Regions from separate parts of the Paenibacillus sp. EB106-06-01-XG199 genome, predicted to be linked through region 1. Evidence: predicted binding sites of a transcription regulator. Region 1 holds the regulator's gene; each other region holds the start of a gene.
The links. The regulator LexA, encoded in region 1, represses DNA repair genes until DNA is damaged. The targets are predictions, from matches to a motif close to CGAACATATGTTCG.

Region 1 (5,634 bases):
TAGAAACAGCGCCACTGGGTGTACAAAACTATCAATTGATCATTGAGAATCAGACTCCGGCAACTACTGCTTTTGTCTCCGGACCTTTAGTCTTTACGGCTACTGTAACTGGAAAATAGTTCACCATCCTTTGACGAACAATACCCCGTCAGTGTTTATAATGACGGGGTATTGATGTCTATGTTTAAGCTTTTCCCATACAGGTGCCGAAAGTGATTATGGATTTTATGGAGCAAATGAAACATTTTGCACAATATATCGAATTACGAAGAATGCAATAATGAACACGGAGGCGAAACCAAGTAAAAAGGAAACGATAGCTTTGTCTGAACGCGTGAGTTTACTCATTGCGGTCACTCCTAGTTAATATTTAGTAGATTATACAATTAATCGGTGTACATCACAAACTACTTATTAATTTACTTGGATGAACTGCTCAACGAATTGTTGCCGGTCTCTTTTGTTGAAGTGTGGATTGCTTACTTTCTCTCTCCATATCTCATTGGAAGCCAGTGTACTGAAGTCCACGTTATAAAATCGCTCGATTTCTCCTTGCGTGAGAGCTACGGAATAGATTTTCCCATCGTAGGGAATCACCATGTCAATCGAAGCAGCTCCGGGGAATTGCGCAAATAATCGGCTTGTTTCTTCCATGAGCAGTTTGTTTATTTGGTCGCCTGTAGAAAAGTAATCGATGTAATCTTCTTTTGTAATGCCGGAGGTTGGGTTCGCTTCTTTATATGCTTGGTAAGTCTCAAAAAAAGTAACCGTTATATTGTCTGTCCCGACGTTTACGTCTTTTATAAAAGTTTTACCTGTAAGATTGGCAGTAAAAGCCAGCACCTCGTCAGCAGATAAAGGTACTTGATCAGCAGACGTTGCTTGAGTGGCGTTGACAGTTCGTTCGGCTGAAGGTGAAAGGGGTGGGGCAGTTGTAGGTTCTGCTGTAGGCTTAGTCGTTGGTTTTGTTGCTGGAGATGGACTTGATTCAGTTGTTGGCTTGGCAGTAACCATCGGTGTTGCTAGCGCCGTAATCGAAGAAGTATGATCATCTGACTTGTCATCGTTCCCGAGGGTAACCAACCCTATGATGCCGGCGGCTACTAAGACCACCCAGAACCACCAAATTGTATAGAATGGTTTGTTCTTTTTCATCTTTTTCCTCCCGCCTGTAAGGTTGAATTCCTGTATAACTCTAGGATAGCCCATTCATTCACCTTACATAAGTATGGATAAGACATATGCGCGTAACCAAACTTAAAGAGAACGGCCAATAGCGGAACGAATAGCTGATCTTCAAACTATATGGTAGTTATTACCCATTTTGTGGGCATTGCAAGCGGATAGCGTATTCACAATATATTTTTGCTTGCGGAGTAGTCAGGTTATTTATACTTATATTGGTTTGACAAAAAACCGTCCAGACGGTACAGTTCAAATGGGGGTGATAAGGTGACTGTACATAACAACAGCTCTAAGAAAAAAATGATTTTGCAAGCGGCTTCCTCCATTGTTCGTGATCAAGGGGTGGAGCACTTAACTCTGGAAGCTGTGGCCAAAGCGGCCAACGTGAGCAAAGGCGGTTTACTGTATCACTTTCCTAACAAGGAACAACTGGTTTCCGGTATGGTGGATGAGCTGACCCGAAACTTTACGGAAGATGTTCAGAGCCGTGTAGAGCATGACCAGCGAGAAGCTGGTAAATGGAGCAGGGCGTACATTGAATCTACTTTTTATGGTTTTGGAGAAGGCAGTGACATGAACTCGGTGCTGGCAGCAGCTTTATTTACGAATCCAGGGTTGTTGACAAACATGCAGGAGAAATATGCTGAATGGCAACACAATTTTGAAAATGACGGTGTGGATCCACTTCGTGCAACCATTGCCCGACTGGTGACCGACGGACTCTGGTTTGCAGAAAAGTTTGGACTGGCACCGCCAGATCAGGAGTTAAAAGAACGCATTTACAAAGAATTGATGGACGGAGTAAAGGAGGAGAAGTAAGTGCCGTATCTGTTTTTGGCGATATCCATTGCCAGCGAACTTGTAGGAACTTCGATGCTCAAAGCATCGCAAGGATTCACCAAAATTATTCCTGTAATCGTAATGCTGATTAGTTTTATTTGCTCGTTCTTCTTTTTGTCGTTATCACTGAAGACTATTCCATTAAATACGGCCTATGCAATTTGGTCTGGAATCGGGGCGGTAGCTACAGTTCTTATCTCGGTACTGATCTGGAAAGAAAAAATAAATACAGGCAGCGTAATAGGAATAACCTTAATCGTCATTGGTGTGATTGTGCTGAATTTGCTGGGTCCCGGACATGGTTCCTCTGATGAGGCTGCCGAAACACAACAAACCAGCCTTTCCGATAGAGCCTAGGCCAAATCTGCTGAAATAAAGATCATATACAATTTGTTCCACCCAACAGTATAATGACGGAATAACTGTACCCTGCCAAAACGGTGGGGTATTTTCATATTTATGAACACAGGGGAGTGAGGAAAGTTGTCTATGCATCGTGAGATTTTTTTCCTTAATGGTATTGGCGTGTTTAGCGTATTGATGTGGCTCATATCGGTTGTAGCTTGTATTTACGCATTCGTACTGTTGGTTAAACTTGCCCGGAGAGGAATAATAGCTTTGGATTTGTACATATATGCTAAAAATCGTGAAATACGCGACCGGTATGAATCGGCAGACAGGAAGGACCCATATTAAGCACAATGAAAAACACCCTCGATCATTTTTTTGTGATCCTTAGGGTGTTTTTGCTTTTGTCTGATCACCATGCTGTTAATCCCTTATTGTAACCCGTGTTCCAATAGGCACGATTGCTGCAAGGGCCAGCACATCCTCATTGTACATGCGGATACAGCCATGGGAGACCATATGTCCGATGGAGGAAGGGTCATTCGTTCCATGAATGCCGTAATGTGGTTTGGATAGACCCATCCAGAATGCACCGAAGGGTCCGCCAGGCTTAGGCTGTTTGTTAATGATAGTGTATTCTCCCGCCGGTGTAACGGTAAGCATGGTGCCAATACCGACAGGGAACCCTCTGGTAACGATGTTATTGTCAAGCAAATAAAGCATGCGCTGCGACAAATCAACAATAATCCGATAATTAGGCATAGATTCAGCACTCCTTTGCTATCAGAATATGTGCGGAGTGCTGTTGCTGTTCGAAGGAATTGTTATATGGGATAAACAGAACAAATGTTCGTGATGAGTAAAATGACCATTTGAAAAGGGGAAAGGGCTGCTTCACTTTTTCAAGTGAAGCAGCCCTTAAATATGAACAAAAATATTAATGGATATCGCGGAAGAGACCGATAACTCGTCCCAAAATCGTAACGCGGTTAAGACGGAGGGGTTCATAAGCCGGATTCTCCGGCTGTAGACGAATGTGGTCACGTTCTTTGTAGAATGTCTTGACTGTAGCTTCGTCTTCTTCGGTCATGGCAACGACGATATCGCCGTTGTCAGCAGTCTGCTGCTGGCGGACGATTACATAGTCACCATTCATAATACCTGCTTCCACCATGCTGTCACCGAGAACGGAGAGCATAAATACCTTGTTATCTCCCACATAGTGGGAAGGTAGTGGGAAGTAATCTTCGATATTCTCCGTTGCGGTAATCGGCACCCCGGCGGTGACCTTACCTACGACAGGAATACGGGTAACCGTCTGTACGAATTGATGTACATTCTCGGAATCTTCCTGGCCGAGCAGCTCAATTGCACGCGGTTTCGTAGGGTCGCGGCGGATAAGGCCTTTCTTCTCAAGCCGGTCCAGATGGCCGTGCACTGTGGAGCTTGAGGCCAAGCCTACAGCTTCACCGATTTCCCGGACGGACGGAGGATAACCCTTGCTACGGACTTCGTTACGTATAAATTCCAGGATCGCCAGCTGACGACTCGAAATCTTTGACATCGGAATCAACCCCATATAGTATGTTTGGGAAAATTATAACATAGAACTTCCGTTCGTACAAACATAAGTTCTAACAATCTGAGATTAATAGTGGAAATAGTAGCCTTTTACCATATTAGTATCCAATAACGGTTTGAAAATGGCGGGAAAAGGCAATGCCGGTGCTGAAAACTGACACATTTATGGATACGGAAAAAAGCGAACAATTGTTCTAAAAAATCTATTGATCAAAACACATGTTCGTGTTATATTATTTTCGAAAGTAAGAACAAGTGTTTGGAGGACGATGACAATGTTAAAATACAGTACATACCGCAGCATCTACGAAGAGGCCGGTGAAGTTAATTCAACTAGAGGACAATCTGCTTCTAATCATATGAATGAAATGAAACAATCCGCCGCCGCTTTATTTTCGGAGATCATAGGACTATGCCGGAAAGAGTATCTGGTGAAGCTAATGCTGGTCTTTATGCTTGTTGTATCGGGATTTACAGTTGTTGGTAATGTTTTTGCGAGTTCAGCATCATTAGTGAAGCAGGAAAAGCGGGTAGTAGTTGAACGCGGAGACACGCTCTGGAGTATCGCCCTAAAGAACAAACCAGCGGGTATGAAGACGGTCGTATATATAGAAGGAATTAAAAAAACAAGCGGTTTGAAGAACGGGAACATTCAGGCTGGAGATATACTGACATTGCCTGTGTATTAACTTCATCATAAGCAGTATAGACTGACGTAAAGAGCTTTCAGGGGGGAGACCTTGACAAGCTCTTTTTCTCATGGCAAAGTTAGAATGAATTTATAGGGGAGGGGAAAGTATTGAATATTGACGAATTGGTCGCACGCATCAATGAACTGGCACGCAAACAGAAGAATGGCGGCCTGAGTGAAGAGGAATTGGCTGAACGGGCCAAGCTCCGCGAGATTTATCTGGGCAACATCCGCAGCAACTTCCGGGCCCAGCTCGACACTATTGAAATCGTGGATAATGATGAGCATGAACAAGGCAACAAGGGACTCAAACATTAGTCCAGTGTGTCTTTTTCATAGATATTACAGGATGACTAGGGGGAACTGACATGGCCCGTTCTTGGGAAAGAATGGTTCAACGCAACACACAGCAGATCAACAAGCAAAGAAAGAAGCAGGGCAAGGATTCCATTTATGTTTCTTCGTCAAAATCAGCTGCGAAAAATAGTGATATCTTTAAGGGCCGCAACATTGCATTTCCTGTTGTTCTAATGCTGCTTGGAATTATGTTCTGGGTGGTAGGCTCGATCGACGAGGCCAGAGGCAGCGGCATCCTTGCCAATTGGCTGGGCGTCGTTCTTTACTTTGCGCTGGCGGCACTTCTATTCTTCCGGCGTCCGTATCTGAAGGTTGAGCGCAACAGAGTGTCTACGATTAAGTATAACCGTGAACGCTGGCTGCAAGCTGGAGATATTGAGAAGATCACTTTGTCCCGTGGAGTGGTCGTGCTTAAATATAAGGGCAAGCGCAAACAGTGGATTTTCTCCAAGCTGATTAACCGCTATAACACTGAGGCCATGGGTGTACGCCTGGAGGAGTTCGGCAAAGCCAATAACATCGAAGTAGTACACGAGTAGGAAGATATAACAGCGTAGGGAGAGGGAGAAATCTAATGCCAATTACCGCCGTACTATTTGATCTTGACGATACATTGCTCTGGGATGAACGGA
Region 2 (5,634 bases), on a different contig from region 1:
TGGCGGCGGATAGACAACAAACGGCCAAAATTATCGGTTCCACAAAGAAACGGCTCCGCACTCCTTTTCCAGGGACGGAGCCATTTATGCGGAAAGATCAGGACGAAATAAAGTATGATACTTTATTAGGAGTTCCGCCAATTGACGCGGCAGCAGTCAGATTGGTGTACTGCCTTTCATGTAGCCATACACGTGGTGCAGTCAAATGCACTTTTACCTCTTATTTCAACAAATTTACCATGTACAGCGGATTCAATTGCATATTTACCTCTCATTGCACCATATAACCCGCATGCGGCGAATTCAAATGCACTTTTACTTCTCATTTCACCATATAGCCGCATGCTGCATCTGCTAGCAAAAAAGAGCCCGAAGGCTCTTTGGTTTGTATCTCCGGCCTGGGCTAATCCTCCCATTGCATGGCCTGCTAATCTCATTGACTCTAGACGTATGTATAATACCGGAACGGCTGCCTCTTACCTTGCATACCGCAAAGGCAACAAATCAATTACATCGACCTTGGTCAGATTGTCATCCTCGATTAGAATGACCTTGCAATCCTTGCCATAGTCAGCGATCAGCTCCCGGCACATGCCGCAAGGTGAGACAACCTTGATCTCTCTGTCCTCGCTGTCCGGGTCCGGGTGCCTCACCGCAACGATGGTATCGAACTCCTTGTACCCCTCGGAAATTGCCTTGCCGATCACCATCGCTTCCGCGCACACAGTAACCCGGGAGAGGCTGGCCTCGAGGTGAACCGCCGTGAAGATCTCTCCTGTCTTGGTGCGCAGGGCCGCACCGACATGATGCCGCTCCCACTCATACCGTTTCTTGATAATCTCCACCGCAGAGGCGATAAGCGTTTGGTCTTCAATTGAAATCTCTTTTCCCATCTCCCTGTCCCCCCTTTATTTTCCTAACTTAGTATACTAAAGGACACTGAATTTACGCTATACTAATTAAGCTATGCTTCCGATGCCAGTTTTGTACGAACCTGAATCATGAAGCTATGCTCACAAAACTTTTAGGAGGAGCAGATGTGAAAAAGAAGAAATTCATCTCCAGTCTTATCATCATTGCACTGTTGGTCCTGGCGGCTTACTGGTTTGAAGATAATGGCCAGAACGTCACGACGCCTTCTTCGGAAGACTCCGAGGTAGTCCAGCTCGAATTCCCGGCGGATCGTTACCCGGAGACAGCCGGACATATCCAGGAGGCAATCAGCAGCGGGGAATCGGCGATCTGCACCATCAACCGGGGGGAAGCCGAAGCAAACCGCAAGGAATCCTTAAAAGGGGTTCCGACCAAAAAAGGCTACGACCGTGATGAATGGCCGATGGCCATGTGTGACGAAGGCGGTGCCGGAGCCGACATTGAATACATAACGCCAAGCGATAACCGCGGGGCAGGAAGCTGGGTAGGCAATCAGCTGGAGGATTTTGCTGACGGAACTAAGGTAGAATTCATGTTCAAATAACAAAAAAACGGATACCGTCCTCCCGGAGGGTATCCGTTTCTTGTGTACGTAGCGCTACGCAGATTGCCTCAGTCATCCTTCCAGTGGCCGCTGATTGAAGTATGCGCTCCAGGCCCGGGAGTTTCCCAGGCCACCAAAATAACCGCCGATTCTATAGGCTGTGGCGGCTGCCATTGGATATGACCCTCCAGCACCAGCTCGCGAAATCCGGAATAGATTCCCGCCGGTGTCCGCCCGCTGAGCCTTGCAAGCTCAGGCAGTGTTGGCATCCTCCGGAAGTGGTTGCTGAAATGGTACATGATCCTCAGCAGCTTGCGCGCTGTATCATCCAGCATAACGGGCCTTTGCCTGGCGCCAGGCAAGGATGTTTGCTGTCCGGAATACCCTTGGACCGCCCGTGGTCAGACAAGTGGCCCGAAGCAGCCCGGCTTTAATCCCATGAACCTCAACTCTGCGCTGGGTGATGTTCCCCGACTTGTCCTCATATATGATCTCAATTACCTGCCCGATCAGCTTCTCCAATTCTTTTGCACTCATGTAAACCGCCTCCTTAAGAAATCCCAGGAATATTTGTATGTATTATATGCGAACAAATGTTCTTTATGCAATCTTCCGTGAATTAGGCGTAATATAAAGTGGGATAATATTCCACGCGCGGAGAGCCAAGGTGTTCTATATTTGTTATCGGGGAAAAAGGCTTTACGGGCCCATGTCTGAGGAAGAAGCCTTCAAGGAATGGTTTGCACTTGCAGGCACGGTAAAAGAACTCTATATCATTGAAGTCGACGAAACCACGGGAAGAATCAAACGTCAGATTGGACCCACAGCCCGTAAAAAAAAGAAATAGCCCCATCTGGCATATGCCTGACGGGGCAACATTCGATTGAGTCTAATTTAGAATATACAGGCTTTTGTAATAATTACCAGAAGAATGAAGAGAACCAGAATGGAGTTTGTCGATGTCCATGGACTTACTACCGGCATAACTACCGGTGGACCTTGGTTTACTCCACCAACGTTATTACCGCAACCATAATCTATACCCATTATTTAAATTCCTCCTCGTGAATATTGAATATAGCACAGAATATGACAAAGGCTGATGTACCGTATAGGCCAAACGGCAAAGAAATGTCATTCACCTAAAGTATCGGCCTGTCATTGTCGATATACAGTAAGTAAATTCAAAGCTGTGAAGCTTCAAAAAACTTAGCGTATGCTTTCGATGTGAGTTTTGTACGAAGAACTTTCAGGAAGCATTGCTCACAAAACTTAGCGCATGCTTCCGAAGCGAGTTTTTTGTGACGCAGCATCTAAGTAGTAAAGCTTCAAAAAACTTTCAGGAGGTGGAACATGGACATTGCTGCATTATCAATGGCGATGAGTCAGACGTCCCTATACCAGGCTTCAGGGCTGCAAGTCATGAATATTGCCACAAAAACGACTGAGATCCAAAGCCAGAATCTGGTCCAAATGCTCCAGCAGAGCCCACACCCCAATTTGGGAAAAACACTTGATATTGTAGTTTGATTGATTTATGATTACATATATAAGAACATGAGTTCCGGTTATCCTTGAGCCCTTTCGGGCTTTTCTTTTGGCCAATAATACGAACATACGATCCTATATCGAGGTGATTCCCATGCAATCCTACTATCAAATGACCGCCCTGGAGAAATGGACTGAAGATTTATATCAGCGGTTGAACGTGCAACAGCCGTCGCAAATCTCCATTGAGTACATATCGGAGCGGCTGAATATCTGGATTCATTATCTGGATGTAAGAAGCAAGAGCATTGAAGCCTCTGCAGGCATGTACAGCATGTTTATTGACAGCCGCCTTCCTCCCGAGCTGCAGCGTCTCGAGTTCCTCCATGAGCTCTGCCATTTGCTTCGCCATGCCGGTAACCACACGCTGATGCCCGAACAGTTCACACAGGCACAGGAGGATGAATCCGAGCGTTTTATCCTTTATGCGGCGATGCCCTACTCCATGATTTCTGCCAGAATGTTGCCTGAACTCCGTGAAGATGCCGTCCAATATATCGCTTCAACCTTTCAGGTTCCTGCTGAGCTGGCCATGCAGCGGATTGACCAGATTCAGAGACGAGTGTTCCAGGGGCAATTGATGGCCGTGATGGAAAGGAACGAAGACAGAAATTTAATCCACCGACATATTCGGTAAACGCTGCGGGGATAATAGCTATGCATAATGAAATGCAGAGACCTTATGTATAGTGTGAATTTACCCGTAAGGGGGAGCGAGATGGACGCCATTCAAGTCATCCAGTTATTAATGACCCATCCGGATTACAGCGTGGATGCCGTGCATCCTGATATCCCGGATTTTGTTGGCATTGAGACCATTGAGGTCGATCATGAAACCCAGACCTTCTCCATTCTGCTGCAAGAACCGAAGGAAGAAGATTAGGAGAACCCATGGACAAAAAAGTGACCCCGCCGGCGTCTGGCAGGGTCCATATCTATTAATAAGGGGGGGGGGATGTGTTTACTAATGATAACGCTTGTCTGCACTACACTGCTCGTTCATGAGAAGAACGAATGAACAATCTGGCTAGCCTGAGCTCACAAACTGCATTACGCCTATTGCCGTCAGCAGGAAAAACACGATCAGAATCCCCCATATCACCCTGCGCAATATTTTTTTCGGGTCGTTGCCGGGTGGATGTCCGCCTTGATTCTCCAGCGTAGCTATCCGGTGCTCAAGCTCCTGAATTTTCTTTTGCTCAGACATATTCTCCATCTCCTTTTTTGTATATACTCAATAAAACGCTTCCAGATCCATAAAGTTTCATAAAAGGAAATTAACCTTTCTTTCATCTCTCTGTAACCTATCTCCCAATTTATTCCTATACTATGGGAGGAGGAGGGGATTTCCATGAAAACACTCTGGGTTCTTATGTCCGTAATCCAGCTTATGTTCGCATACAGTCCGCAAGCCGGTAACATAGATGAAGATAATAACATCCGTACATTCCAATATTCTTTGGAAGCTGGGTACAGCTGGAAGGCAACTTCAGCAGGTTCAGGAATGTATCAGGCAGATAACCGTATCTATATGAGCAATGACAGAGGCATATCCTGGCATAAGCTGAGCGATTCCTTGAGCGGCACTTTGCCAAGCGGCCCCATTGGAGACCTCAAGTTTAAGACGAAGGACACCGGCTGGATTACGGTCCATTCTCCACGCCAAGGCGATATTGGACTATATAAGACAACCGATGGAGGAATTCACTGGGCCAAAGAGCTGCTTGAAGTGCCTCCTAAATACGCTGCTGTTCAGTTTAATCCTGCCTCTCCTATATTTTTCACCTCTACAAATTATGGAATCGTGCTGCTGAACGAGGAAGGCCAGACCAATACCTCTCTTCTCTTCTATGCAACACAAGACAATGGACGTCATTGGACAGCCATCATGGATAGAACTGAGGGGCAATGGAACGATTTATCATGGATGGCTTCTTTGGATCAGAAATCCGCAAGCTACTTATGGAGTATTACTATCGGCGATAGAACCTGGACTTCATCCAACGGGGAAATCTGGTCTATTAATTAAGATCCTTAGCATTTATAAAGCTGGTGTCTTGAAGAATAGGCACAGCACTGCTAATATTCACCTGGCAGCAATAGGTCACATCGTCTTCATACCCGCGCTCACGAAGTTCACGGGCACTTGCACAATCCCATATAAGCTCCCTGATGGTTTTGCTGGAGTACTTCAAAGCTCCAATACAGACCTCAGCCTCAGGAGATTTGCTGCCGGTTAATTGGGAAAGAATCAGACCTGCACCTAAATAATCTTCAATGCCTGGACGCAAATTATTTTCACCATCCCTAACATCGGACCACCTTTCGCCGCAGGGAACCACAGTGATATTTGCCTGCAATTGCTGCATTAACCGGTTAGCAACCTCAGCCACGGCAGACGCATTAAGGAAACATCCGATGAGCAGCGCCGGCACCTGTGAAGCAATCCATGTACACGCAGCACCATTTAATGAACATAATACAAAGTCACGGCCAAAATCCGCAGAACTAAACGACAATGGTGACAGGGAATGCCCTCCTTCTCTTATCGCCTCCGCTCTTCCCCAGACGATTTCCGCACTGTTGGCTCTGGCATAGGCTTTGGCATT
Region 3 (5,634 bases), on a different contig from region 1:
ATTTGTTCAGCATGCCAAAGCAACAAAGAAGAAGGGCCAAAGGAGTACATTTCGTATGATGAATTAAAAAGCTTAGCTGAAAAAGGCGTATCATTGAATTGGGGGGATTTTGACAAGTATTCCTTTGAGGATATCGGATCAGGAATATATATAAGAAAGTACAAAATCGAAGGAGGACACCAACTGTTAATTAAGGGGAAAAGCCTAGAAAGTCCACCTGAGAAAATTTATATTGTTAATCAAAATGGTAAGGAGCTAGAACTTACTCAAGATAACTTGAGTGAATTGTAAGACTTGAAGTAAACACCTTGGAACATTGCTACACTAACGGTTTTTTTAATGGTTGTATGGGGCTTATTTGACCGAAACATCCCCTCTGCCTACGAAAAAACGGGAAATATGACCTGCTGGCAACCGTTACGGTTTGGTAAACTCCTATCTTAACCCAAATTGTGTTACTCACATAGCGTGGTTTGGACATACGAGAGTTCAGCAACTGAGACAGCCCCAGTTGCTGATTAAAGGGGATTAGGTTTAAGTTGCTTTACGGGACCGCTGCTAATTTTAACGCATTACATAGCCGTTTTCACTCCACGAGCTGCTGTTAGGCGCTGTCAGATAAATAGTTCTCCATGGATCGCAGATCCGTATTTTTGAACTTTATGACCTCCTTGATTGCTTTAACACGATCCGGTTTGCCCCGTTTGCTCAGTCGGGCAAAAGACCATTTCTCTTTGCCGTCATTCATCGAAAAGGTTGGTGAACGCGTTGAAGAAACCCAATGCTTGTTGAAATTAATCCAATCAATATCCGTACAGACAGAACCGTGGTCATAAAAAAGTTTCAAAACCTCCTTGATAGTTGTTGTCATCATTTAATAATTTTATGGCTAGTCATACATAGTTAAACATTAACATGCAGGCTCTTTTGCTATATAAGCGCTAGTCTGAATAAGCACACCCATTAAAACTTTCAGGTCCGACACGGTTAACGTTTACAGTGCTGTTCACAAATAAGGAATAGATGATCTCAGCTGCTGGAGCGGGATTGTAGTCAGAGCCTATTAAGTAAAGCGGGAACAAGTTAGTAGGTGTTGTTGCCCCTGGATTTAACTGAAGCCGGTTTGAAGCAACTATGGGATCAGTAGCTGCACTCCCCCTAACCACAAACAGGTTTAAAGTGATAAATCCTCCTGAAAACACAAAAAAAGTTGCGACGCCATTGAACTGTACCCTAATAGGGCCCTGAGATCCGGCAGTGGTTAATCCAATCTGGCCAATTAATACATTTTGGTTTGCTGTCAATCCTGCGCCATTCATGCTGCCGGCAATGCTAGCGTTTTGAGAAGTCCGAGCATCGAGTAAACGTGTCATACATCAAGCCTCCCATAGTTTTTGAGATATGGTATGCAGCTAATTCAAAGAGTTCGTCCGCAGGGAGGCAATCATTTAGAGACAGCTAGCCGGTCAGGATGAATGTGTAAACGGATTCCAGAGGGGACCACAATATGTAGAGATTGCACGCGGGGGATATCGCTTACACGACAACGTTATTTTGAGGTAATGGCATAGGAGAAGGGAGGGGGAATTGCCTCCCTCCTATCATTAAATAAAAAACGGGAGTAAAAACAATGCAGTGATGGCACCAAAAGGAATCCGTCTCTGGATAAAGCGGCGTCTGGGGAAAAAGCCTGGATGGAAACCGAATTGTCTGTAGGTAGAGTTTTGCGCAGGCATACCCTGAAACATCTCGTTTGTAGGAATAGCAAGAGTAACGAAATCCTGGTCTACATGGGCAATAAACCCATCATGAGACTGACCATCCGTAGTAGTTACACCAACGTACTTATTCATGCAACTCCAAGCGACCTGTTGATAATTATTTGCGTCCATAAAATAATACCTCCTCAGATAAATACATCCTGACAACAGTCTATGGACTATAACCTATATTGTTGACGGCGAATGCCCATTAATTATTATTTGATGTATTACATTCTTAAGGAGAGAATGCTCATTGATTTTCTTCTTTGAAATTAACGATAATGTCACTCAATTGTTTAGGGTAGAGTATCTATGCCTGTACCCAAAAATTTGGCCAAGGGACTAGATGAGTTTCCCGGAGTCTTAGCCGTCATTTGACCTTCCCAAACAAGGCTCATGTATCCATTCTTCAACTCGTAATAATAAACGCTATCGCTGTGCAGGAAATACCACTTAGAATAGTCATTTTCAGTGTAAATAAAACTAGTCATAGGGCCTTCCGGATACACAGTGGAATAATAAAATTGAACCCGGGGCAAACCTAACCCAAAGACTGCGCAGTGCGAATAGGAACATAACTCACGTTCTTCCTGACGAAAGGAGAAGGTAACTCATCCTGTAACGCCCCGTTTACATTTAGTTTTAGGGGTTAGCAGCATTCGCTGTACCGCTGATTGAAAAGTTACACATTACAGTAAAAAACAAAAATATTGTTTTCTTCAAGTTAATCCATCCTTTACTTTTTTTATTTAGACTTGCTGATTTGGAAAAAGTTGCAGCATGAAGCAAAGCCGGAGCCTTAACCTTGGAATAGCCATCCATCCATCTGGCATTTCTTCTACCGTTGAGAGAAACTTTACAAAACCTGATTGAACCTTATAATGAGTAGTGAAGCGCCGCAAAGATCATACAGAACCTAATTGAACCTTATAGATAGGTGTGGGTTACGCTCACAATGTTTAAGCCGGGGGGGGGGGGGGGGATCCCTTCGCCATCATCTCAAAAAACTAAATGCGGCGCGGTTTTCCGGATTTCCGGTGGACTGCGTCTTTCCTTTGTTGCAGAGAGGGGGCAGGATGTTATGCGATGCCTGACGATACGGCAGCCTTGGGCGACGCTCATTGCGCTTGGTGAAAAATCATTCGAGACCCGTTCCTGGAGAACGGCTTACCGGGGTGAAATCGCCATTCATGCCGGTTTGAAGATTGATAAGGCAATATGCCTACAGGAGCCTTTCCAATCGGTGCTCGCCCGTCACGGTCTTACAGCTGACAATTTGCCTGCCGGAGCGATTATAGCGACAGGTTCGCTGATAAACTGTTATGAAGTTACAGCTGGTATGGCTGAAGAAGGCTGGCCCTACGGCAGCGAATATATCTTTGGAGATTATAGGGAGGGACGGTTTGCCTGGGAACTGACGGGGGTCACTCCTCTGGAGGGGAACATTCCGGCCAAGGGCCGACTGGGCTTCTGGGAGTATCCTGTTCCGGCGGTCCGGTGAAATACAAGTATGAAAGGGATACCGCCCGGGTATCTTTTTAAATATAGGGCTTTGTGTATCTTTATCTCTGCCGGAGCCAATCAGGTTGTTCAGGAAGGAGCGTATGCATAGGAAATGGGCAGTCTTCTTATTGCGTGGCTTTGCATGTTATGTTTATTTCTTACGTTTAAGGATAAGGTAAGCCGGAGAATTCTATATCCCGTGGCGCTGGTAGTTATTTTCGGCACATTGGGCTATTGGAAGGTTTTAATGTAATTTATAGCAGGTACTTTATTCAGGTCTTGCCGACTCCCATGGCGAGGCCTGTTTTTATTCTTCAACGCTCCAAAGTCTATAGGCTTGCTTGAGGACCGGGTTTGATTTTGTACTGTTCCTCATAACTGTGGTAGCCGGAGATATCGAGTCCCAGGTATTTGCGCATATGGATAGCGGCCTGTGCAGCGATGACGTCATCCAGCAGCAGCATCCGTTCATGATATCCCCGGCATATAAATTTGGCCTCGATGCCGACCTGGAGCCGCTGCTGTTCATAGACTTTAACTCCGCGTTTCCTCATTTCGGCGCGCACATCCCTCAGATCGGCAGTAGCCGCATTCGCAGCAGTACGGAGAACATCCATGTATGGGGCGGGGGTCCGCAGTTGTGTCGACATAATGGCTGAATCCCGTTCAAAGGCTGATAAAATCAGCGGAAGCAATATATAGGATTTGACCAGTGTATTATCGTTACTCTCCGCTCTATGCATAAATTCAATCACCTCTAATAAGAACGTATATTCGTATTTTAACCGATTATTCGAAAATTAATCAATGGAATTTCTAAACAACTGAAACAATGTGACATAATTCACAAAATAATTATAAGAATTATTTTATATTAAAATTGAAATAATAAATATTGAAAAATAAAGCTCATTAAAAAGGAGAATTGTGATGAATTATGAGGGAAGTCTCCGCCGCGGGTTGTTGTTCGGGTTGTTTTTAAGTGTTCCACTATGGATGTCCATGATCGGCTGGGTTCAGCTGTTATAAAATATACAAATCCTAAGTCCGGCCGTTGCCCGCTGACTTATGTAAATTGACAATGACTAAAAACTGCTGCCAAGAGCTGGCGACAGTTTTTTTGCTGTTTCGACATGAGTTGAAAAATGGTTCGAATATACTAATTTTTAATATTGAAAATTTGTTTTATGTGATCGGTGAATACAACGAAACCCTTATGTGTTGCGGAATTGAGGACTTTTTCAGAGAATCTAGCAAAAAAAATAAGGAATAGATTGACAAACGGAGGGGTGAAGAGATAGACTGATTCTAGTCCGAAAGTAACAAAAGTCATAGACTACATAGAAAACAACTGTTACCAACTTCTCATGTATAATCGCAAACCGTTCGAAAGAGCGGGACGCAAAGTCAGGAATCTACAGCACTCTAAAGGTGCCACGATCGTCCGGCCGCCATGAAGCTAACCCTTCTTGGCGGTCTTTTTGTTGTTACGGGCTAATCTGTGCATTCATAGAATAGTTACATAGGAGGTACATATCATTGTTGAGGAAAAAATCATTAGCCTTGATTCTGACGGGGGTTTTAACCGTCGGCAATATGCTTCATCCGGGGATCAATGCAGAAGCGGCGGCAAGTATGCCGTACACCCCAACACCGGTGCTGGGAGTCGCCGGGAATTTCAACGCCTTTATCTTTGGAGATTTTGCACAAAGCAATGACCAGATCCACGGACGGCTCGCTGCTGCAGGGAACATTACTCTTCAGGGATATGGCGTATCCAAGGATGCTGTGGGCGGAGATGTGCTTATCGCCGGCAAAGACATCGACTTTTCAAATGGAACAGTTTATGGCACCTCTGTGTATGGAGGCAGTATGAAAAGTTCAGGAGCCGATCTTAAAGGAGGTAAGCGGCAGGATCATCCGATCGATTTTCAAGCTGAGGAGCAATTTTTGATTCAGCGTTCGAGTGAACTCGCTGCTCTGAAACAAACGCAGCCCTTTGTCAGAGATGGAGGGAAAATGACGATTAACGCTCCGGATTCCTTTAATGTCATTCATTTGACTGCTGCGGATTTGGCGGTTACCAACGGTCTCCAGTTCAATATTGCAGGAAACGCCACGGTAATTATCAATGTAAGCGGGAATAAGGTCGTCATTCCGGATTTTCAAATGTGGAACGGAAAATCTCATAATGTGTTGTTCAACTTCTACGAAGCTTCTTCTGTAGCTAATGGCAACACGACCATTGAAGGCTCCATGTTAGCGCCTCATGCCTTTGTGGCGTTCAGCCGTGCTGAGCTGCATGGTACTCTTATTGCAAAAGGATTCAGCGGTTATATTCAGATGCATCATCATACCTTTGAGGGAA

Region 2: AC3WT9_RS14155 (ImmA/IrrE family metallo-endopeptidase) is a predicted target of LexA. The motif match lies at 3,088-3,101, and genes of this name have one in related genera.
Region 3: AC3WT9_RS24060 (YhjD family protein) is a predicted target of LexA. The motif match lies at 4,030-4,043, and genes of this name have one in related genera.

What each region holds. Positions count from the first base shown of each region.
Region 1 covers NZ_JBYTDQ010000001.1:463,639-469,272, forward strand. The annotation lists gene AC3WT9_RS02385 (hypothetical protein) at 1-119, shown strand, start outside; gene AC3WT9_RS02390 (hypothetical protein) at 415-1,155, opposite strand; gene AC3WT9_RS02395 (TetR/AcrR family transcriptional regulator) at 1,453-2,004, shown strand; gene AC3WT9_RS02400 (DMT family transporter) at 2,005-2,382, shown strand; gene AC3WT9_RS02405 (L,D-transpeptidase) at 2,797-3,135, opposite strand; gene lexA (transcriptional repressor LexA) at 3,311-3,937, opposite strand; gene AC3WT9_RS02415 (LysM peptidoglycan-binding domain-containing protein) at 4,230-4,643, shown strand; gene AC3WT9_RS02420 (DUF896 domain-containing protein) at 4,754-4,963, shown strand; gene AC3WT9_RS02425 (hypothetical protein) at 5,014-5,541, shown strand; gene AC3WT9_RS02430 (HAD family hydrolase) at 5,577-5,634, shown strand, end outside.
Region 2 covers NZ_JBYTDQ010000003.1:750,497-756,130, forward strand. The annotation lists gene AC3WT9_RS14120 (cytidine deaminase) at 477-893, opposite strand; gene AC3WT9_RS14125 (NucA/NucB deoxyribonuclease domain-containing protein) at 1,040-1,477, shown strand; gene AC3WT9_RS14130 (hypothetical protein) at 1,546-1,812, opposite strand; gene AC3WT9_RS14135 (hypothetical protein) at 1,802-2,014, opposite strand; gene AC3WT9_RS14140 (hypothetical protein) at 2,187-2,324, shown strand; gene AC3WT9_RS14145 (YjcZ family sporulation protein) at 2,372-2,524, opposite strand; gene AC3WT9_RS14150 (YjfB family protein) at 2,831-3,007, shown strand; gene AC3WT9_RS14155 (ImmA/IrrE family metallo-endopeptidase) at 3,120-3,662, shown strand; gene AC3WT9_RS14160 (hypothetical protein) at 3,744-3,908, shown strand; gene AC3WT9_RS14165 (hypothetical protein) at 4,053-4,232, opposite strand; gene AC3WT9_RS14170 (WD40/YVTN/BNR-like repeat-containing protein) at 4,377-5,054, shown strand; gene AC3WT9_RS14175 (2-phosphosulfolactate phosphatase) at 5,047-5,634, opposite strand, start outside.
Region 3 covers NZ_JBYTDQ010000007.1:168,111-173,744, reverse strand. The annotation lists gene AC3WT9_RS24085 (hypothetical protein) at 1-291, shown strand, start outside; gene AC3WT9_RS24080 (hypothetical protein) at 605-847, opposite strand; gene AC3WT9_RS24075 (hypothetical protein) at 942-1,373, opposite strand; gene AC3WT9_RS24070 (phosphatidylinositol kinase) at 1,605-1,892, opposite strand; gene AC3WT9_RS24065 (ASCH domain-containing protein) at 2,845-3,264, shown strand; gene AC3WT9_RS24060 (YhjD family protein) at 3,596-4,009, opposite strand; cyclic di-GMP riboswitch class I at 4,633-4,722, shown strand; partial or broken gene AC3WT9_RS24055 (choice-of-anchor A family protein) at 4,806-5,634, shown strand, end outside.